Regions from separate parts of the Marinobacter qingdaonensis genome, predicted to be linked through region 2. Evidence: predicted binding sites of a transcription regulator. Region 2 holds the regulator's gene; the other holds the start of a gene.
The links. The regulator LexA, encoded in region 2, represses DNA repair genes until DNA is damaged. The targets are predictions, from matches to a motif close to CTGTNTNNNNANACAG.

Region 1 (11,116 bases), 790 kb from region 2:
ACCGGTCGACTTCATCTCCGGCCCAAGGATCGGATCCACGGCCGGGAACTTGTTGAACGGGAACACCGACTCTTTGACCGCGTAGTAGGACGGCACGATCTCCTGGGTGAAGCCCTGCTCGGCCAGGGACACACCGGCCATGACCCGGGCCGCGACCTTGGCCAGGGACACGCCAATGGCCTTGGACACAAACGGCACGGTCCGGGACGCCCGCGGGTTGACCTCGATCACGTAGATCTCGCCATCCTGCCAGGCCAGCTGCACGTTCATCAGCCCGATGACGTCCAGCTCGATCGCCATTTTCTTCACGGCCTCGCGCATCTCGTCCTGCACCTGCTGGGACAGGGTGTACGGCGGCAGGGAGCAGGCGGAGTCACCGGAGTGCACGCCGGCCTGTTCGATGTGCTGCATGATGCCACCGATGACCACGTCCTTGCCGTCGCTGATGGCGTCGATGTCGACCTCAATGGCGGCATTCAGGAAGTGGTCCAGCAGCACCGGGCTGTCGTTGGACACCAGCACCGCGTTGCGCATGTAGCGCACCAGCTCTTCCTCGTCGTAGACGATCTCCATGGCGCGACCACCCAGAACGTAGGACGGGCGCACCACCAGCGGGTAGCCGATTTCCCGGGCCGCCAGAATGCCTTCCTCGTGGCTGCGCACGGTGGCGTTGTCCGGCTGCTTCAGGCCCAGGCGGGTAATCATCTGCTGGAACCGCTCCCGGTCCTCGGCGCGGTCGATGGCGTCCGGGCTGGTGCCGATGATCGGCACGCCGGCCGCTTCCAGGCCACGGGCCAGTTTCAGCGGGGTCTGGCCGCCGTACTGCACGATCACGCCCTTGGGCTTCTCGACGTGGATGATCTCCAGCACGTCTTCCAGGGTGATCGGTTCAAAGTACAACCGGTCGGAGGTGTCGTAGTCGGTGGACACGGTCTCCGGGTTGCAGTTGATCATAATGGTTTCGTAGCCGTCCTCACGCATGGCCAGGGCCGCGTGGACACAGCAGTAGTCGAACTCGATGCCCTGGCCGATGCGGTTCGGGCCACCACCGATGACCACGATCTTGTCCCGGTCGCTGGCGTCCGACTCGCACTCTTCCTCATAGGTGGAGTACATGTAGGCGGTGTCGGAGGCAAATTCGGCGGCGCAGGTGTCCACCCGCTTGTACACCGGACGGATGTCCAGGTCGTGGCGCAGCTTGCGCAGGCTGACTTCGGAAATGCCCAGCAGCTTGGCCAGACGGGCATCGGAGAAGCCCTTGCGCTTGAGCCGGAACAGGGTGGCCTGGTCGATGTCGGCCTTACCGGCGGATTTCAGCGCCTGCTCTTCGCGGACAATGTCCTCGATCTGCACCAGGTACCAGGGGTCGACCTTGGTGTGCTCGAACACGTCCTCGACGCTCATGCCGGCGCGGAAGGCGTCACCGATGTACCAGACGCGCTCGGCGCCGGGCACATTCAGTTCGCGGGTCAGGGTTTCCTGGGAGTTTTCCGAACTCAGGTCGGTGAGCTTTTCGTCAAAGCCTTCGGAACCGACTTCCAGACCCCGCAGGGCCTTCTGCAGGGATTCCTGGAAGGTCCGACCGATGGCCATGACCTCGCCCACGGATTTCATCTGGGTGGTCAGGCGGGCATCGGCCTGGGGGAATTTCTCGAAGGTGAACCGGGGAATCTTGGTGACCACATAGTCGATGCTGGGCTCGAACGAGGCTGGGGTCACGCCGCCGGTGATTTCGTTGCGCAGCTCATCGAGGGTATAGCCCACCGCCAGCTTTGCAGCCACCTTGGCGATCGGGAAACCGGTGGCCTTGGAGGCCAGCGCCGAGGAGCGGGACACCCGCGGATTCATCTCGATGACCACCATGCGGCCGGTGTCCGGGTTGATGCCGAACTGCACGTTGGAGCCGCCGGTCTCGACACCGATCTCACGCAGAACCGCCAGCGAGGCGTTCCGCATGATCTGGTATTCCTTGTCGGTCAGGGTCTGGGCCGGAGCCACGGTGATCGAGTCACCGGTGTGCACGCCCATGGCGTCGAAGTTCTCGATGGCACAGACGATGATGCAGTTGTCGTTCTTGTCGCGAACGACCTCCATCTCATACTCTTTCCAGCCGATCAGGGACTCGTCGATCAGCAGCTCGTTGGTCGGCGACAGGTCCAGGCCGCGCTGGCAGATTTCCTCGAACTCGTCCCGGTTGTAGGCGATGCCGCCACCGGAGCCACCCATGGTGAAGGACGGCCGGATGATGCAGGGGAAACCGATGTCGTCGGCCACTTTCCAGGCTTCGTCCATGGAGTGAGCGATGGTGGCGCGCGGGCACTCCAGGCCAATCTTCTTCATCGCCTTGTCGAACCGGTCCCGGTCTTCGGCCTTGTCGATGGTGTCGGCGTTGGCGCCGATCATCTCAACGCCGTGCTCGGCCAGCACACCGTGCTTTTCCAGGTCCAGGGCGCAGTTCAGCGCGGTCTGGCCACCCATGGTCGGCAGCAGCGCATCCGGCTTTTCCTTTTCGATGATCTTGGCGACGGTCTTCCAGGTGATCGGCTCGATGTAGGTGGCATCGGCCATGACCGGGTCGGTCATGATGGTGGCCGGGTTGGAGTTGACCAGGATGACCCGGTACCCCTCTTCCCGCAGTGCCTTACAGGCCTGGGCTCCGGAGTAGTCGAACTCGCACGCCTGTCCGATGACGATGGGGCCCGCGCCCAGGATCAGAATGCTTTGGATGTCGGTACGTTTTGGCATGTCTTGTAAAACCTGTCAGCAACTATGAAATTCTTGCAGCGCAAAACGCGGCGCGTGTCGGTTCCGGGCGCTGGCCCGGAGGCTCTGCCCTCAGGCAGACCGGGCTTCCATCAGCCGGATGAACTCGTCGAACAGCGGCGCCACGTCGTGGGGGCCGGGACTGGCTTCCGGGTGGCCCTGGAAACTGAACGCCGGCTTGTCGGTGCGACGAATCCCCTGCAAGGTGCCATCGAACAGGGATTTGTGAGTCGCTTTCAGGGTCTCGGGCAGCGAACTCTCGTCCACGGCAAAGCCGTGGTTCTGGCTGGTGATCATCACCGTACCGTCGGCCAGGTTCTGCACCGGGTGGTTGGCACCGTGATGGCCGTGGCCCATTTTCATGGACTTGGCGCCGCTGGCCAGGGCCAGCAACTGGTGGCCCAGGCAAATACCAAATACCGGAATCTCGGTCTCCAACACTTCTTGGATCGCCTTGATGGCGTAGTCACAGGGCTCGGGGTCGCCCGGACCGTTGGACAGGAACACCCCGTCCGGATTCATCGCCAGCACCTCAGAGGCCGGGGTCTGGGCCGGTACCACGGTGATGTCGCAGCCGCGGGCGGCGAGCATGCGCAGGATGTTGAACTTCACGCCGTAATCGTAAGCGACCACTTTGAACCGGGCATCACCGCGCTCGCCGTAACCCGCGTCCAGGGTCCACTCGCTCTGGGTCCAGTTCCAGACCTTCTCGGAGGTCACTTCCTTGGCCAGATCCATGCCTTTCAGGCCCGGGAAGGCCTTGGCCAGCTCCAGCGCACGCTCGGCCGTCGCCTCGGCACCGGCGACGATGGCCCCGTTCTGGGACCCCTTGTCACGCAGGATGCGGGTCAGGCGGCGGGTATCGATGTCGGCGATGCCGACAATGTTGTTGCTGCGCAGGTAGTCGTCCAGCGAGCCCTTGCTGCGCCAGTTGCTGGTGGTCAGCGGCAGGTCGCGAATGATCAGGCCGGCGGCCTGGACGCGGTCGGACTCGACATCTTCCTCGTTCACACCGGTGTTGCCGATGTGCGGATAGGTCAGGGTCACGATCTGGCGGGAATAGGACGGATCAGTCAGGATTTCCTGGTAGCCGGTCATGGCGGTGTTGAACACCACTTCGCCGCTGGTTTCTCCGTCAGCGCCAATGGCAGTGCCGTAGAACAGGCTTCCGTCTGCGAGTGCAAGGATTGCAGGTGTGCTCAAGGCTTGTATCCTCATCGAGTGGCGTATCGGTTCGTCACGAACAGGAACGCAAGCGCAAATTCAGGTCGCAAAAAAGCGAGAGGGAGTCAAAACTCCGTCCCGCTTTTTGTTGCCCGTAAACGCTTTAGGTTTCACGGGCGTTTTTAAAAGCTACGCTTGGTGCAGTTAAACCGCCCTAGTGTAAAAAATATGCGGCTTTCTGTCCATTCAAAATCACGCCCACCGGCCTATTTGAGCGACAGTACGTCCTGCATGTCGTACAGGCCCGCTGGCTTGTCCGCCAGCCACAGCGCCGCCCGCATGGCGCCCTTGGCGAAGGTCATGCGGCTGCTGGCCTTGTGGGTAACCTCAATGCGCTCCCCCTCGGTGGCGAACAGCACGGTGTGATCGCCCACCACGTCACCGGCGCGGATGGTCTCGAAACCGATCTCCTTGCGGGTGCGCTCGCCGGTGAAGCCTTCGCGGCCGTAGACGGCGCATTCCTTCAGGTCCCGACCGAGGGCGTCCGCCACCACCTCACCCATGCGCAGGGCAGTTCCGGACGGCGCGTCCTTCTTGTGGCGGTGGTGGGCCTCAATGATTTCCACGTCGTAGTCGTCGCCGAGGGTCTGGGCGGCGGTACGCAGCAGGTTGAGGACCACGTTCACACCCACGCTCATGTTGGGTGCGAACACCACCGGCGCCGATTCCGCCGCCAGCGCCAGTTGCGCCTTTTCGGCCTCCGACATGCCGGTGGTACCGATCACCAGGCGTTTGCCGTGGGTCTTGCAGAACTCGGCGTTGGCCAGGGTCAGGTCCGGGAAGCTAAAGTCGATGAGCACATCGAAATCGTCCTTGACCTCATCCAGGGCGCCCACCAGCTTGACCCCGGTCTTACCGATACCGGTCAGCTCGCCGGCATCGGCACCGATCAGACTGCTGCCCGGCTCGACCACGGCCGCACCCAGCTCCAGACCCTCGGTGCCGTCAACGGCTTCGATCAACACTTTGCCCATGCGCCCGGCGGCGCCGATGATTGCTACCCTCATGCTCGCACTTCCTTTTATCGGCCGGTCAGAATTTCATTTCGTCGAAGAAGCTTTTCACACCCTCAAACCAGGAGGTTTTCTTCGGTGCGTGCTCGTTGCCGTTGCCGCCGTCCAGGGTCTGCTGGAACTCTTCCAGCAGTTCCTTCTGACGCTTGGTCAGGTTCACCGGCGTCTCCACGATCACCCGGCACAGCAGGTCGCCGGAGGGGCCGCCACGAACCGGGCTGACGCCCTTGTTGCGCAGGCGGAACAGCTTGCCGGTCTGGGTCTCGGCCGGAATCTTCAGCTTGACCCGGCCATCCAGGGTCGGCACTTCCAACTCGCCACCCAGGGCCGCATCCACGATGCTGATCGGCACCTCACAGTATAGGTTACGACCATCCCGGGTGAAGATGGCATGCTCACGCACCGCGATCTGCACGTACAGATCCCCGGGCGGACCACCGTCAATACCCATCTCGCCCTCACCGGACAGGCGGATACGGTCGCCAGTATCGACACCCGGCGGCACCTTGACCGACAGGGTCTTTTCTTCCTGAACCCGGCCCTGACCGTGGCAGGACTTGCACGGATTCTTGATGATCTGACCGGAACCGCGACAGGTCGGACACGCCTGCTGCACGGTGAAGAAGCCCTGCTGCATGCGCACCTGCCCCATACCCTTACAGGTACCGCAGGTTTCCGGGGTGGAGCCTTTTTCGGCCCCACTGCCATCACAGACCTCACACTCCCGGTGACCCGGGATCTTGATCTGGACGGTCTTGCCTTTCACGGCCTCCTCGAGATCCAGCTCAAGGGTGTAGCGCAGATCGGCACCGCGGGTGTTGCGGCCACGACCACCGCCACCAAAGATATCGCCAAACACATCCCCGAAGATGTCGGAGAAGCTGGCACCGCCACCGCCGAAGCCACCGCCGGCCTGGCCATCGACACCGGCGTGACCGAACTGGTCGTAAGCGGCGCGTTTGGAGTCGTCCGCCAGGATCTCGTAGGCTTCGCTGGCCTCCTTGAACTTGTTCTCGGCGTCGGTGTCGTCCGGGTTACGGTCGGGGTGATATTTCATCGCAAGCTTGCGGTAGGCTCGCTTGATGTCTTTCTCGTCCGCATCCCGGGAAACCCCGAGAATTTCGTAATAATCGCGCTTGGCCATGCTTCAAAACCCTGTTTTTAAACGCGGAAAACGCGGGGAGTTCCCCGCGTTTTCCAACTGCCTGATGTACGTCAGATTTACCGCTTGTCGTCGTCTTTGACTTCTTCAAACTCGGCGTCAACGGCGTCGTCAGACTGCTGGCCCTGGGCCTCTTCCTGACCACCGGCCTGCTGCGCCTGCTCGGCCTGATCTGCATACATCTTCTGAGCCAGCTCAGAGGACACTTCGGTCAGCTTCTGGGTCTTGGCTTCGATGTCGTCCTTGTCGGAACCTTCCAGAGCTTCTTCCAGCTCCTTGATGGACGCTTCGATGGACTCTTTCTCGCTGTCGCTGACCTTGTCACCGGCTTCGCTCAGAGTCTTGCGTACCGCGTGCACCATGGCATCGCCCTGATTACGGGCCTGCACCAGCTCCTCGAACTTGCGATCTTCCTCGGCGTTGGCCTCGGCGTCCTGCACCATCTTTTCGATCTCGTCGTCGTTCAGACCGGACGAGGCCTTAATAACGATGGACTGCTCCTTGCCCGTCGCCTTGTCTTTCGCAGACACGTTCAGGATGCCGTTGGCGTCGATGTCGAAGGTGACTTCGATCTGCGGCACGCCACGGGGCGCCGGCGGAATGTCGGCCAGATCGAAACGACCCAGCGACTTGTTCTGGTTCGCCTGCTTGCGCTCACCCTGGACCACGTGAATGGTCACGGCGGTCTGGTTGTCATCCGCGGTGGAGAAGGTCTGCGACTTCTTGGTCGGGATGGTGGTGTTCTTGTCGATCAGCGGGGTCGCCACGCCACCCATGGTTTCGATACCCAGGGTCAGCGGAGTAACGTCCAGCAGCAGAACGTCTTTCACGTCGCCAGACAGCACGGCGGCCTGGATGGCAGCACCCATGGCCACGGCTTCGTCCGGGTTAACGTCCTTGCGGGCCTCTTTGCCGAAGAACTCTTTAACCTTTTCCTGCACCAGCGGCATACGGGTCTGACCACCGACCAGGATAACCTCGTCGATTTCACCGGCCTTCATGCCAGCGTCCTGCAGGGCCACCTTACACGGCTCCAGGCTGCGCTGAACCAGATCTTCCACCAGTGACTCGAGCTTGGCGCGGGTCAGCTTGACGTTCATGTGCTTCGGACCGGACGCGTCTGCGGTGATGTACGGCAGGTTGACGTCGGTCTGCTGGCTGCTGGACAGCTCGATCTTGGCCTTCTCACCAGCTTCCTTCAGACGCTGCATCGCCAGGGAATCACCACGCAGGTCGATGCCGCTGTCTTTCTTGAACTGGTCAGCCAGGTACTCGATGATTTTTAGGTCGAAGTCTTCACCACCCAGGAAGGTGTCACCGTTAGTGGCCAGAACCTCGAACTGGTGCTCACCGTCCACATCGGCAATCTCGATGATGGACAGGTCGAAGGTACCACCACCCAGGTCGTACACGGCTACGGTACGGTCACCGCTCTTCTTGTCCAGACCATAGGCCAGGGCCGCAGCGGTCGGCTCGTTGATGATCCGCTTCACTTCCAGACCGGCGATCTTACCCGCGTCCTTGGTGGCCTGACGCTGGCTGTCGTTGAAGTAGGCCGGAACGGTGATCACCGCCTCGGTTACCTTCTCGCCCAGGTAGTCTTCCGCGGTCTTCTTCATCTTCTTCAGAACTTCCGCGGACACCTGCGGCGGTGCCATCTTCTCGCCTTTTACCTCAACCCAGGCATCGCCATTGTCAGCCTTGGTGATCTTGTACGGCACCATCTTGATGTCTTTCTGGACCACGTCGTCTTCAAAACGACGACCGATCAGACGCTTGATGGCGTACAGGGTGTTGTGCGGGTTGGTGACCGCCTGACGCTTGGCAGACTGGCCTACCAGTGTCTCGCCGTCATCGGTGTAGGCGATGATGGACGGGGTGGTGCGATCACCCTCGGCGTTTTCAATAACCTTGACCTTGTCACCATCCATGATGGCGACACAGGAGTTGGTGGTTCCCAGGTCGATACCGATAATCTTGCTCATTGAGTCACTCCAATGCTTCTGAATACTTTCCCGGGGAATCGCCCCGGCTCTGACCATTTACAGGCTATATTGGCGCGTTAATCGCCTTTTCAAGCCTGCTCATCAATTTTTGGTGCGTCTTCGGCCTTGGCGACCACGACCATGGCCGGACGGACCACACGGCCATTGAGCAGATACCCTTTCTGCACCACCGCGACCACGCTGTTGGGCTCGGCATCCGGCGCCGGCACCATGGACATGGCTTCGTGCTGCTGGGGGTCAAACGGCTCGCCCACCGGGTTCACCTGCTCGACATTGAACTTGCCCAGACTGCTCATAAACAGGTTCAGGGTCATCTCGACGCCTTCACGGATGGAGGCCACCAGTTCACCGGCGTCATCACTGCCCTCGGTGCTCTCCACCGCCTTCTCCAGGCTGTCAGCGACCGGCAGCAGCTCCTTCACGAACTTTTCCAGCGCAAACTTGTGAGCCTTCTCGACATCAATCTCGGACCGGCGACGGACGTTCTGCATTTCCGCCTGCAGCCGCAGCATCTGGTCCTGAGCCTCCTGGACCTTCGCGTTCAGCGCGTCCACTTCAGACTCGCCACCCTCGGCCGCTTCCGCCTCGGCCTGGACCTCTTCGGCCGCGGCTTCGGTTGCTTCGTTCAGCTCGTCTTCTACCTGTTCGGTGCGGTTCTCGTCAGTGCTCATGAGTTCTCCTGCTAGCTATCCGGCGGCCGACAACCAGACGGCCGATTCAACATGGCTTCCGACCGACGCGAGCCGGAAATTTCTAGTTGGGGACGGATATGGGGCCCCGTGTTCAGGTTTCAACCACCCCGCACGGTTTCCCGGAAAAATTCCCGACCCGCCGATTTGCAAACCGAAAAAACCCTGCATATATTCACAGTCACTGTATAACCAAACAGTATTTCGCCCAGCTTACACAGCGGGTTGTTCAGCGCAGCAATTCGAAGGACGCGGAGGTTATCTGCATGCTTACTCAGCTTACGGTTTCCAATTACGCCATCGCCGAACGGGTGGAACTGCAGTTCAACACGGGCATGACGGCACTGACCGGGGAAACCGGCGCCGGCAAGTCCATTGTCCTGGACGCGCTCGGACTGGCCATGGGCGGCCGGGCGGACGCGGGTGCCGTGCGTCACGGCGCCAAGCGCGCCGACATCACCGCCACCTTTGACGTTGCCAAGATCCCGGAAGCCGTGGCGTGGCTGGAGCAGCACGAGCTGGACGACGACAGCGACTGCATCCTGCGCCGGGTCATCAGCAAGGACGGCCGCTCCCGCGCCTACATCAATGGCCAGCCCTGCCCGCTGGCTCACCTGAAGGATCTGGGCGGCCTGCTGATGGACATCCACAGCCAGCACCAGCACCAGTCCCTGCTGCGCAAGGACACCCACCGTAAGCTGTTGGACGAATTCGCCGGGGTAGAAGCCCTGGCGGCCGACACCCATGCCGCGTTCAAGGTCTGGAACCAGACCCGCCAGCGGCTGACCGAGCGCCAGCAGAACGCCGACGAAACTGAGGCCAAGCTGCAGCTGCTGCGCTACCAGGTGGAGGAGCTGGACCGCCTGGCTCTGGACGATGGCGAGCAGGACCAGTTGGAACAGGAACAGGCACAATTGAGCCAGGCCGACGCGGTGCTGCACAGCAGCCACCAGGCAGCCCTGCTGTGCACCGAGGACGAGACCAGCGCCGCGGACCTGGTGCGCCAGGCGCTGCAACAACTGGAGCAGCTGCCGGTTGAGGTGCCCGCCCTGGCCGACACCATCCAGATGCTGAACGAGGCCCAGATCCAGATCGGCGAAGCCGGTGACAACCTGCGCCGGTTCGTGGAGGACTACGAGGCCGATCCGGCCCGCCTGGCCGAGGTGGAGGAGCGCCTGAGCAGCATTTACCAGATGGCCCGCAAGCACCGGATTACCCCGGAGGAATTGCCGGAACTGCACCAGAACCTGAGCGCGGAACTGGCGGAACTGAACGGCGGCGCCGGCAGCCTGGAGCAACTGGAAGTGGAACTGCAGGAGCAGCGTGCGGCCTTTGACGCACTGGCCGGGCAGTTGACCGAAGCCCGCGAGCAGGCGGCGGTGGACCTGGATCAGCGCGTGGCCGAGGAACTGGCGCAGCTGAGCATGCCGACGGTGCAGTTCGTTACCCGGCTCAGCCGCAACGCCAACGACGAGCCGGCCCCGCACGGCCAGCAGGACATAGAATTTCTGGTCAGCGCCAACCCGGGCCAGCCGGCCCGACCACTGGCCAAGGTGGCCTCCGGCGGCGAACTGTCGCGGATCAGCCTGGCGATTCAGGTGGTGGTGGCCCAGACCTCAACCACCCCGACCCTGGTGTTCGACGAAGTGGATGTGGGCATTGGCGGCGGCACCGCCGAGGTGGTCGGACGCCTGCTGCGCACCCTGGGCAGCAATGGCCAGGTGCTGTGCGTCACGCACCTGCCGCAGGTGGCCGCGCAGTGCCATCAGCATCTGTTTGTGAGCAAATTTACCGAAAGGGACGCCACCTTCTCGAAAATCGAGACCCTGGACGACAACGGCAGAATCAGTGAAGTGGCAAGAATGTTGGGCGGCGTGGACATGACCGAGCACACGATTGCCCATGCCCGGGAGATGTTTTCCAAGGGGCAGGCGACCCATCACTGATCTGGCGACGAACCACTACCCCTCTCGATCCTGAGAGCTGTTGGGGCGGGTTAATCACCCGCCCCTTTTTTCTTTTTAGGACTTGATGGGTTTCACGTAGAGGATCAGGCTGTGGTCGACGATCTCGTAACCACGTTCCCTGGCGATCTTCTGCTGACGTTCCTCGATGACTTCGTCAACGAACTCAATAACCTCACCGGTCTGGGTGCAGACCATATGGTCGTGATGGTCGTCTCCGGCCATCTCGAACACCGCATGACCACCTTCGAAGTTGTGGCGTAACACCAGGCCTGCCGCTTCGAACTGGGTCAGC
Region 2 (11,116 bases):
CTCATCCTCCGGGAAGGGATTGATTTCCACCTGGCCTTTGCGCCAACCCTCGGGTGGTGTCTTCAGCCCACCGGTCCAGTCGGGAATGGTACCGGACGGATTACCGGCCCGCTCTGCGCCTACCGGGGTTAATTCCCCATCGAGCCGATCCGCCTGCTTTGGCGAGACCTTCGATACGGCCGTCCCTGAAGCCCCGAACAGGATTGCTGCAACGCCTGCGATAACCTGGTTCCGCATTCCCTTTCTCCTCCCGAATATCATGCAGTGTGTCTGGCTGGCCCTGGCGCAACCGGCGGCCTTTTTGCCAAATTCAAACGACCGTTTCAAGTGATGATGTGTATTTTCTTGTGACACAGACGGTGACAGAGCGAGGGGAGGAAATTGCGCCGTCGAAATGGTAGGATGGCGGATTGACTTTGCGGTGGGTCGGACCACCGGCTGTTTACAGGTATCTTATGGCCTCACAATGGCATTCACTGGTTTCACAGAAACTGTTCCTGGCCCGGACGCTGCTGGACGACTCTGGCACGCCCGCTGACGCCCCCCACAGCGCCCTGAGGCAGGAGGCGGCACTGCAGGGGGCCACCGAGCTGTTGCTGCGGGCCCGGCGCCTGTTGCTCGTGATGGTCGCCCGCCTGTACCAGCATCGCAGCGGCGAGCCGGACAACCTGGAGGCGCTGGCGGACCTGGTCGGCACCGAGGCCAGCGAGCTGGGGCTGTTGCAGGAGCTGGCCAGGCAAGGCAGCAGCTGGTGGAACCACCTGGAACAACTCGAGGCGGTACAGAGCCGCCCGCCAGCGACCAAAAAGACGGTCAGCGCCGACAACATCATCGCGGTGTCAGCCGCCGCCGGGCCAGATCGCTCCAGCGCGGGCCTACGAGCCACGCTGGACGCCATGAAGAAATTTGCCGACGACCTGGAAGAGCGGCACAGCGAGTGGTAACCGCGCAAGCCGCAGGTAGCCCGGGTCGAATCACAGAAAAGGTTTAACGAATGTCACCATCTTTTTTTGAAATCGTACAACTGAGTAACGGAGATTACGCGCTGCGCCGCATCGACGACGACAGTGCGCCGCTTGTGAAGATTTCCTTTTCCGACGAAGCGCGGGAGATGATGGAAGACCGCGACATGAATGTCGCCAAGGCGATGATCGCGGCCGGTATCGAAGCCGTGGGTAACGTAGCTCACGATATTGAACTGGAAGACGAGGAACCCGAGGCGACCGACGCTCACCCCTCCTACACCCTGCACTGATGCAAGGCGCCGCGCCCGGGTGGGCAGACGGCGGCGCCCCAACAGCTCAGCGCTGGCGCAGAATCACACCGTGACTGTTGCCCGCCGCTGATGCCCGCTGCAACGCGTCGAAAGCGGGCCGACCCAGCTTACGGGTCCACATCACCACCGCGTGACAGGTGCCGGCACTCAAGGCGCGCTCGGCCAACTCCTGGGCGGAGTGATCCGGCGTCGAACGCAGCACCAGCAATTCGCCGGCAACAATGCCATGCATTTTCTGCCATTTACTGACCAGGGCCTGGGGCGGATCAATCCATGCCAGCCAGCGCTTTTCCTGATTGAGCTGGGTCAGCATCGGCAGCAGCAACTGAAAATTCTCCACCTGCCCTTCCGGCAAAATGATCTCGGTAACGTTGCCAGCGACCGCCGGTTCGCGCTGGGCCGGCTTCGGGCGGGTACGAATCACGGATCGACGTTCACCACCGGCCGACACCGGCACCGCCCGCGACAAAGCACTCTGCTGGTACGCCAGATTCTGATTGAAGCTCATTTGTTCCATGATTCACCTGCCCCCTGACTGTCCGTGACTCACCCGCGCGATCAATGAAGATCCGAGCGCCGAATGACCCCTACCCCCAATCCTTCAATAAAGAGTTGCTGCTCGGTCAGATCCACCTCGATCGGCGCGAACTCGTCGTTCTCGGCAATCAGATAAACCTTGGAGCCTTCCTTGCGGAAGCGCTTGACCGTCACCTCTTCCTCACCGACTCGCGCAACCACCACCTGACCGTTGTGAACATCTTGGGTGCGGTGCACCGCCAGCAGATCGCCATCGAGAATGCCGATGTCCTTCATACTCATGCCACGCACCCGCAGCAGGTAATCGGCGGACGGCGAGAAGAACTCAGGCGCCAGGGTGACGTGATCCTCAATGTGTTCCTGGGCGAGGATCGGGCTGCCTGCCGCCACCTGACCGATGACTGGAAGCCCCAGGTCCTCTTCCGCTTCCGGCAGCCGGATTCCGCGGCTGGCGCCTGGCACCATCTCAATGGCACCCTTGCGCGCCAGGGCCCGCAAGTGCTCTTCGGCGGCGTTGGCCGAGCGAAACCCGAGCTCAGCGGCGATCTCCGCGCGGGTGGGCGGGTACCCGGTTTCGTCCAGATACCGCCGGATGATGTCCAGCACCTGAGCTTGCCTTGCTGTCAGCTTCATTGAGCTACTCCATCTGGGTTCCGTGGTAGGCCCCACTCCGTCGCATACGAAGCGAAGTCTCCGGCCTGTTTTTTTATACAGTGAACTGACTATATACAGTGTTTTATCCAGTGTAAACCCTCGCCCCCGGATTTTTGTGTCACCGGCGTAACCATATGTCCTGCAAGGATTGTGATATGGTGATTCCACCTGAAACGACCGGTTAGGGAGTTCTATGAGTCATTCCAGCGAGTGCAACATGCCCGACAACCTCCACACTGCGGAGGGCAAGGAACGCCGAGTTGGCATCGAGATCGAGTTATCGGGACTCGGTTACGACGAACTGGTGCAACTGGTGGCGCGTTTCCTTGAGGCAGAACCGGAGCTGACCTCCCGTTACGTGTCCCGGCTGGCAACCGACCTCGGGGACTTCACCATCGAGCTGGATTCCGACCCCATCAAGGATCTGGATCTGACCGACGATCGGCTGCCTGAATCGATCCGGGAATTGGGTGGACAGGCCATGGAAGTCATTGATGCCGCCGCGGAGCGCATCGTTCCTCTGGAAATTGTCAGTCCGCCGGTGCCCTTCTCGGCCGTGCCGCGAATCCAGGCGATGATGGAAAAGCTGCGCGACGCCGGCGCACTGGGCAGCCGCGAGGCGATCTACTACGCCTTCGGCCTGCAGCTGAACCCGGAATTGCCGGACCTGGAACCAGCCACCCTGGTTCGCTATTTCCAGGCGTTTGCTGCGCTGTACGACTGGCTGAAATCCCGGCACCAGCTCGACATCAGCCGGAAATTCACCACCTACATCGAACCCTGGAGCAGCAGGTACGTCGACCTGCTGATGGACGACGACTACGCTCCGGACCAGGCCCAGTTGATGCGGGATTACCTGAAGTACAACCCGACCCGCAATCGCGCCCTGGACCTGCTGCCGCTGTTCGCCCATCTGGACGCGGACCTGCTGGCCGAGCACGTCGACGACCCGCGGATCAAGAGCCGGCCGACCCTGCACTACCGGCTGCCCGACTGCGACATCGACAACGACGACTGGGACCTGGCCAGTGTCTGGAACGACTGGGTGATCCTGGAGCGGATTGCGGCCGATGCCGACCAGCTGGCCGAGTTGCGCAGCCTGTACCGGGAACGGAGCAAGCTGAACCTGCACAACCTCACCCACAGTTGGCTGGAAACCACCACGGACTGGCTGCAAAGCAAAGGGTATGTCTGAGGCAACGGAAACCGGCGACGAGCTGCCCGGACTAACCATCGGCATCAGCGGGCCCGCCCGTCGCAGCACCGCCCATCGGCTGATCAGCCTGGGGCTACGGATGCACGGCGCCCGCACCCACTACATTCGTCCCGGTTCCCGCACCGATGTCGCCCTGCTGGACGGGCTGGTGCTGTCCGGAGGTACCCATGTGCACCCGGAATGCTACGACCAGCAGCCACAGGTGACGGCCCGTTACGACCGCAAACGCGATGCCACCGATCGCCGGCTCCTGCAGGAGGCCGAGCGCATCGGCATTCCGGTGCTCGGCATCTGTCGGGGCGCTCAGTTCATCAACGTGTTCCACGGTGGCTCCCTGTGCCAGAACGTGACCCCGCTTCGGGTCAATACCCGGCACCGGCCCCTGCTCCTGCCCATGCAGACGGTGCGACTGGTGAAAACCAGCCGGCTGGGCCGACTGATGCAATCGGCCGTCATTGGCGCCAACCGCATCCACAGCCAGGCCATCAAGCGCCTGGGCAATAACCTGCGGGTGGTGGCGGTGGATAACGATCTGTTCGTGCAGGCGATCGAGAACACCCACGAGCAGTGGTTGATGGGAGTGCAATGGCACCCGGAATACCTGCTTTACCACGGCGGACACCGCCGGATCTTCAAGGAGTTCGTCCAGGCCGCCCTGGACTTCAAGCTTAGCCGACTGGAACCGGAACCCGCGGAGCCAGATCGCCATTCGCATTCAGAGGAGGAGTCGCCATGAACCGTTCGCTTTCACTGTCTGGCCTGCTGCTGGCCATGACCCTGGGCCCGGCCCTGGCCGTCGCCGGCGAAGTATCCCTGAGCGGCGAAGGCAGCGTGCGCTACCAGCCGGACAGCGCGCGCCTGCAGTTCACCGCCAGCGCCGAGCACGAACTGCCCCAGCGGGCCACCGAACAGGTGGCAGAGATGATGGACCAGTGGCGCGAGGGCATCGCCGAGTACCAGCCCCAGTTGCAGGATTACACCGACGCCATGGTCAACCTTTACTCCCGTACCCTGCCGGGCAGTGAACGGGGCGAGGAGCCACGCCAGCGGGCGGTGGCATCACAGACGGTCAGTTTTGAAATCAGTGATCTGTCCCTGCTCAACCCCTTGCTGGAGCAGGCGCAGACGATCGGCATGAACTACCACCTGGGCGCGGGCCAATTCTTCCACTCAGACGAGGCGGGACTGGAGCAGCAGGCGCTGGCCAAGGCCATTGCCGACGCGCGCGCCCGCTGTGAGTTTGTTGCCCGGGAATTGCAGTCCTCCTGTGGCGATGTGGTCTCGATCAACGTCAACGGCGGCTTTCGGCCCGTGCCGGTCATGATGGCAGAGGCCAAGGGCCGGTCCGACACCGTTTCCAGCGTCGGTGTCCGGGAAGTACACGCCACCGTCAACGCCACCTTCGAGCTGGACTGACCCTAGAAGTCCCGGGTGTAGAAGATGTCCAGCGAGGCGGCCAGGCCACTGGCCGCCTCGACGTAGATGTTGCGGGTCAGGTCGTAGCGCAACGCCACCGTCGTGATAGGCTCGAACACCCCCACCCCGTAGCGCACGCTCAGCTCATCGGTCAGATAGCCGCTGGCGACCACCGAGGTCTGCTCGCCGCTGCCTTCGGTTTCCAGCATCAACTGCTGGATGCCGATCTCCTCGCCCAGTTTGCCGGTCACCTTGTTGGCCTGGGTCAGGCCGAGGGATATGGCCGCCCCACTCATCTGGCCCTGATCGCCCTGGCTTTGCGGCGGTCGACCGAGCACCAGGTACGACAGCGCATCGGTCTGGGGCATGTCGGGGCTGGAGAAAATTTCGGTCTCCGGCGCCTGTACCGGCCCGCTCAATCGGATACCGGCAACCACCGTGTCCACCCGGCGAATGGCCTCGATATCCAGATAGGGCTGGGTCAGATTACCGACGAACAGGATACGGGCGGTTCGCAGCTCCAGTTCCTGACCAAATTTCTCGTACTGGCCATCGACCAGCTGCAGGGTGCCGCGGGTGTCCATATCGTTGCCAATGCGCAGGGTGCCCTCGAGGTTTCCGGTCACGCCGAAGGCGACGAAACTCACCTCGTCCTCACCGACCACCACCGTGACGTCCATATTGATGCTGCGGATGACCGGCTGTTCCGGCTCCACCCCCACGATGACCTCGTCCTCAGTCACGGAAATGGCCTGGGGCGGCAGCCCCTTGATCTCGATGCTGCCGCGCGGCACCGCCAACTGGCCGGTAACCTTCAGATCGCCCTGACCAAAGGCGACGACCAGGTCCGGCGCCAACTCCAGCTGGGCGTATGGCTCCAGACTGAAGGGCACGCGTTCGCCCTTGATCGCAATCTCGCCCTCCGGCGCGCCCTCCCAGCTCACGCGGCCGTCCAGGCGGGTCTGGCCGCGCTCGCTGCTCTGGATCCGCCCGCTGAGGTCGGCGGCATAGCCGTTCAGCGTCAGGGTCGCGACCACTTCCTCCACGGGGATGGGCAGGCGTGGATCCACGATGCGGCCGCCGGTGAGCGACAGCTCGCCCTCCACCGCCGGTTTCAACAGCGGACCGGACAGGGTACCGCGCCCCTGGATCTGGCCGGCGACCTCGTCCAGGCCGGCAAAGATCCCGGCCAGGGCAATGTCGAGCCGTTCCAGGCTGAACTGACCCTGAATCCGGCGCTCGGACGATCTCGGATCCACGCCGACGTCGACCGCCAGTTCACCAAGGCTGGGGCCAGCCAGCCGCAGCTCCAGATCCGCCTGCTCAGGCTTGAGGCCCAGGGCCACGGTGAAGCGCTCGTAGGCCAGCGTCTCCCACTCGTCGCCCTCGACCTGCACCTCGAACTGACCGCTGCCCGCGTCGACCCGGATCTGCCCCCGCGGGCCACCGTCGGCCATGGTCACATCGATGTCGCCATTGAGGCTGCCGAGCCAGCGCAGGCGTTCCGGCATCACCGGATCCAGGGCCGAGGTCGGCACGTTGCGGATGCGGTAGGCGATGCTTGGGGTCGGCAGCAGCACCTGATCGTCGGCGCAGACGCTGCTTTGCTGCCACTGCCAGCAATGGGCGCCGAAGGTGAGTTTGCCCGGGCCGTGCTGATAGGCCAGCGACGCGGGCGCCTGCAGATCCCAGCGCTGATTCTGCTGCGGCACCTCAATCCGGCCTTGGGCCAGTGCGCCCTGCCAAGCGTCCCAGGCGGCACCCTGGAAGCCGCCGGCAAAGACCAGGGCCATGGCGGCCTCGGCGTGCTCCGCCAGGATTTCGACACGGTGCTGCTCCCGGGTTCCGGAGCCGGTGAGCCTCAGGGACTCCAGTTGCTGGCCCGCCGACTCGATGGCGGAGGCGTCGATGCGGCTCGACAATCGCCAGCCCGGCTTCAGCGCCGCGTCGAGCTCCAGCCCCCCCAGTTCCAGGGTATCCTGCCAGGCCAGATCCCGGGCCCGCAGGCTCAGGTCACCGGTGGGATTATCCAGGGTGCCGGCCACCGATACCTCGGCTTGAACCTGACCGGCCAATCCGGCCAGCAGTTGCTCCGGTGCCGGCAGGTCCAGCCGGAGCTTGCCGGCCAGTTCCTCGCCCCAGGCTCCAGAACCCTCGATGCGATTATCCCCCACCGAGACGGCCAGATCGGACAACTGCCAACTACCGCTCGACGAGTCCAGGGCGCCACTGGCCTCGGCGGGCTGCTGCTGCCATTGACCCGCCAACTGCCACTGGGCCTTGACCGCAGGGTGGCGGCCTTCCCGCAACTGGCCCTCGGTCGAGATATCCCCGCTGAGACTGGCTTCCAGTGCGGGTACCCAATAACCGGGATTGAAATCCTCCAGGCGCAACGCCGCCTGCCAGGTCAGCGGGCCCGCGAAGTTGACCTTACCGTCACCAGACAGGGCGCCGGCGCCGGTGGTCACCATCAGGTCGGACAACCGGGTCTCGGTGAGATCGCCATCCACGGTTGATGACAGTGACGCCTGGCCCTGGGGCCCTTCCACGTCGGCCTTGAGCTTGGCGTGATACTGGCCGTCATCCCAGGTGACCGAGCCGTCCAGCCGGTTCAGGCGCACCGGCGGTGGCTCCAGGTCCGGCAGCAAGGAATACCAGGGAAAGCGGTCGAGTTGCAGATCGGCGTTGGCTTGCAGGCCATCCAGCCAGCGGACGGCGCCGGTCACCCGCAACTGGCCCTGCTTATCCCCGTTCTGGGTGCGCAGCTGTAGCTCCAGATCCCGGGCCGCCTCGGTGCCCACGTTGCCGTCGAGGGACAGGTTGATAGCACCTTCGGTGCCCGGCAGAGTCGCCCGCGCTCGGGTGCGGAAGCCCTGCGCCAGACTGCCCCTGGCTTCCAGGAACCAGTCTTGGAGGGTCAGGGTGGCGGGCAAGTCCGCCAGCGCGAGAAATTCTTTGGAGTCGACCCGCAAACGCGCCGGCAGGCGCTCGTCCAGGGGCGACACCTGCCCCTGCAGTCGGGCCTCGAGGTAGCCCTGACTGCGCCCGCTCAGGCGCAGATCCCGGACACTGCCAGACAGATCGAGATTCAGCGACCAGCGGTCACCGGCGGGTGGCGGCAGGCTCGCGGTCAGCTCCAGCGCCAGTGGCCAGTCCCGGCGGGTCTCAATCCGCCCGGACAGGCCCAGGACATAGTCGTCCAACCGGTACTGGGCCCGATCGATCCGCCACTCCGCGCCCGAGCCACCGGCCGACAATTCCAGACGGTCCCAGATGCGGTTCTGGTTGAAGGTGAACTGGCCCAGATCCACCTCACCGATGCGCAGGCCCATCGGGATGTCCACATCGGGCAGCGCCAAGGGAGTTTCGGACGCGCCCGGGTCGGCCGATGGCTCCACGGACACGTCGATGGTGTCGGCTTTCAGGGTATCCAGGCACACCTGTTTGCTGAACAGGCAGGATGGAGACCAGGCGATCACCGGGGCCTGCACCCGGACATCCGCACCATAGCCCTGCCAGACCAGATCGGCCGCCCGCCATTGATCCAGCAAGGAGCCTCGACCGTCGGTGACCTGCAGGCCCGGGACCTGGTCGATGACCCAGGCGGTACCGGTCTCGGATTTCAGGGCCAGCAGGATCAGCACCAGTAGCAGCACTGGCAGCAACACCAGCACCCCAAGGCCGACGAGTACCCAGAACCACAGGGAGCGACGGCCGGACTCGGGCGCTTCGGGTGTCTCTTGCGAGGGTTGGTGATCGGTCACAGCTCAGGTCCCATGGAAAAATGTACACGCCAGCCGCCGCCGAATTCCGGGTCCAACCCCTTGGCGACGTCCAGGCGCAGTGGCCCGACCGGGCTGATCCAGCGCACACCAATGCCGGCGCCGGTCGCCAGCGGATCGAGCGGGTCATTGATGGCGTTGCCGTGGTCGACAAACAGCGCCCCTCGCCACTGCTGCGCGAACTGGTACTGGTACTCGACACTACCGACCATCAGGAAACGGCCACCGACCGGCACGCCGTTTTCGTTTTCCGGAGACAGGGTCTCGTAGCCGTAGCCCCGGACGCTCTGGTCGCCGCCTGCGAAAAAGCGCAGGGAAGGCGGAACGTCCTCGAACCTGTTGGTAGCGACACCGCCGACCTGGACCCGGCCGAGGAAGCGGTGGTTATCGAAGATAGTATAAAGCCCCTTGGCCAGGGCGCTGGCATGTAGGACGTCCACCGTTGACAGTACCGCCCGGTGGGCGCCGGTGATATCGAATTGCAGCCGGTAGCCCTGGGACGGATCCAGGGCCTGGTCGGCGTACCGTTTGGAGTAACCGAGACCGGGCAGAAACAGGCTACTGGTGCCGGTCTCGTCGTTGCCGATGTTGTAGCGTTCGCCCTCCCACCGGAACGACAGCACCTGCAGCCAGTCGTTATCCAACTGGTGCTGCCACTGCTGGCCGAAGGTCAGAAGCTCGGATTCGACGTTCTCGATGTCCTCACGCTGGTAACCGGCGGTCAGCCGGATCAGGTCGGTCATGGGCGGGTCCAGGGGCAGTTCGTACCAGCCGCTGACGCTCTGGCGCGGCACCGAGAGTTCGGTTTCGGCCCCCCGCTTGTGCCCCATCGGGTTGATCCAGTGCTCCCGCCAGTTACCGCGGAAGCGCGGCCCCACATCGGTGGAGAAACCGACACCCACGCCGAGGGACCGCGGCGGGCGCCGCGTCAGCCCGACGCTGACCGGGATCACCCGGTCGACGGCATTGGCCGGCCGGGCGTCGATGTCCACCCCGGAAAAATAGCCACTGCTGGACAGGTCCCGGTTCAGTTTGGCGATTTCATCGGTGTGGTACGGGATCCCGGGGTCAAAGGTGACAAAATCCTCGAGCAAGCCAATCTCGAACCAGTGGCCCTCTTCGAAGCTGACCGCACCCAGGCGGTAGCGCTCACCACTTTCGTAAATCAGCGTGACCTCGGCGGTTCGGGTTTCGGGATTGACCCGCAGGCTTTTCTCCAGGAATTGACCATCAAAATAGCCCCGCTGCCGAGCACGGGTCTGGATGGTGTCCCGCAGTGTCGCGTATTCGCCGTGATTGAGAACGTCGCCTTCGGCCGGCTTGTCCGGCAGCTCCCGGGTAAACTTGGCATCGGAGCTGGCTGCGCCTCGAATCTCGACGGTGCGCGAGGTCACCCGCACCGGCTCTCCCGGCCGGATTGTCAGAATCAGGCGGGCGCCCTCATCGCCCTCTTCCTCTTCCACGCGCCAGTCAATCTGGGGGTCGTAGTAACCCAGGGCCCGCACGGCCTTACTGGCCTGACCCACTGCGGTGGCGGCGTAGCGTCGGAGACTGTTGGCACTGCGCCCCTCCACCTCGCCGATAAAGGCCTCGGCGTTGTCCTTGAGCTGGGGATAGTCCCCCTCAACCGTCACTTCCACCTGCTGAGCCCAGGCCCAAGGGGCCAGCACAAGCAGGCACGCAAGCAGCCGGACCCGGCCTGATGTCACAACGCGGTTTTTCAGTCCCATCCGGCAGTGTCAAAGTTGGTCATAGAGAAAATCTGTTACTTCAAGCGTGAAAGCTAAGCCCCAGGCGGTCAAGTTAATCCGGGTGCAGTCGTCGTTGCGAACAAAATACGCTAATCTGTCAAAAGCTTATATGTACTTGCAGGCAACCGGAAGTCGTGAATGCTCCAAATTAACCGAGAAAATCTGAAGTCCAGCCACCAGCTCATCTGGTTCATCATCGATTTCCTCATGCTGGCCCTGCTGATTATCAACCTGGCGTTCATCATCTGGGATTCCATCTATGGTTTTGTTGCCGTCCAGGACCTGCTCAAGCAATACGCACCGGCACTGCAGAGCCTGTACCACCCGATTCACGACCGCTTCATTTTCTACGACCTGATCTTTGTCTCGATCTTCCTGACCGAGTTCTTCCTGCGCTGGGCCTATGCCATCAAGGCCAAGATCTATGACCGCTGGTACTTTTATCCGTTCATCCACTGGTACGATCTGGTCGGCTGCATTCCCG

Region 1: a site for LexA is predicted at 9,042-9,057, ahead of recN (DNA repair protein RecN). Genes of this name have one in related genera too.

Annotation. Positions count from the first base shown of each region.
Region 1 is NZ_JAYDCJ010000003.1:1,245,692-1,256,807, reverse strand. It holds gene carB (carbamoyl-phosphate synthase large subunit) at 1-2,745, opposite strand, end outside; gene carA (glutamine-hydrolyzing carbamoyl-phosphate synthase small subunit) at 2,836-3,966, opposite strand; gene dapB (4-hydroxy-tetrahydrodipicolinate reductase) at 4,194-4,994, opposite strand; gene dnaJ (molecular chaperone DnaJ) at 5,020-6,144, opposite strand; gene dnaK (molecular chaperone DnaK) at 6,222-8,147, opposite strand; gene grpE (nucleotide exchange factor GrpE) at 8,237-8,839, opposite strand; gene recN (DNA repair protein RecN) at 9,124-10,803, shown strand; gene fur (ferric iron uptake transcriptional regulator) at 10,879-11,116, opposite strand, start outside.
Region 2 is NZ_JAYDCJ010000003.1:2,036,412-2,047,527, reverse strand. It holds gene U5822_RS12600 (DUF1329 domain-containing protein) at 1-237, opposite strand, end outside; gene U5822_RS12595 (DUF6586 family protein) at 456-944, shown strand; gene U5822_RS12590 (hypothetical protein) at 995-1,255, shown strand; gene U5822_RS12585 (cell division inhibitor SulA) at 1,302-1,793, opposite strand; gene lexA (transcriptional repressor LexA) at 1,835-2,446, opposite strand; gene U5822_RS12575 (amidoligase family protein) at 2,661-3,662, shown strand; gene U5822_RS12570 (gamma-glutamyl-gamma-aminobutyrate hydrolase family protein) at 3,655-4,419, shown strand; gene U5822_RS12565 (SIMPL domain-containing protein) at 4,416-5,099, shown strand; gene U5822_RS12560 (translocation/assembly module TamB domain-containing protein) at 5,102-8,863, opposite strand; gene U5822_RS12555 (autotransporter assembly complex protein TamA) at 8,860-10,611, opposite strand; gene U5822_RS12550 (hypothetical protein) at 10,771-11,116, shown strand, end outside.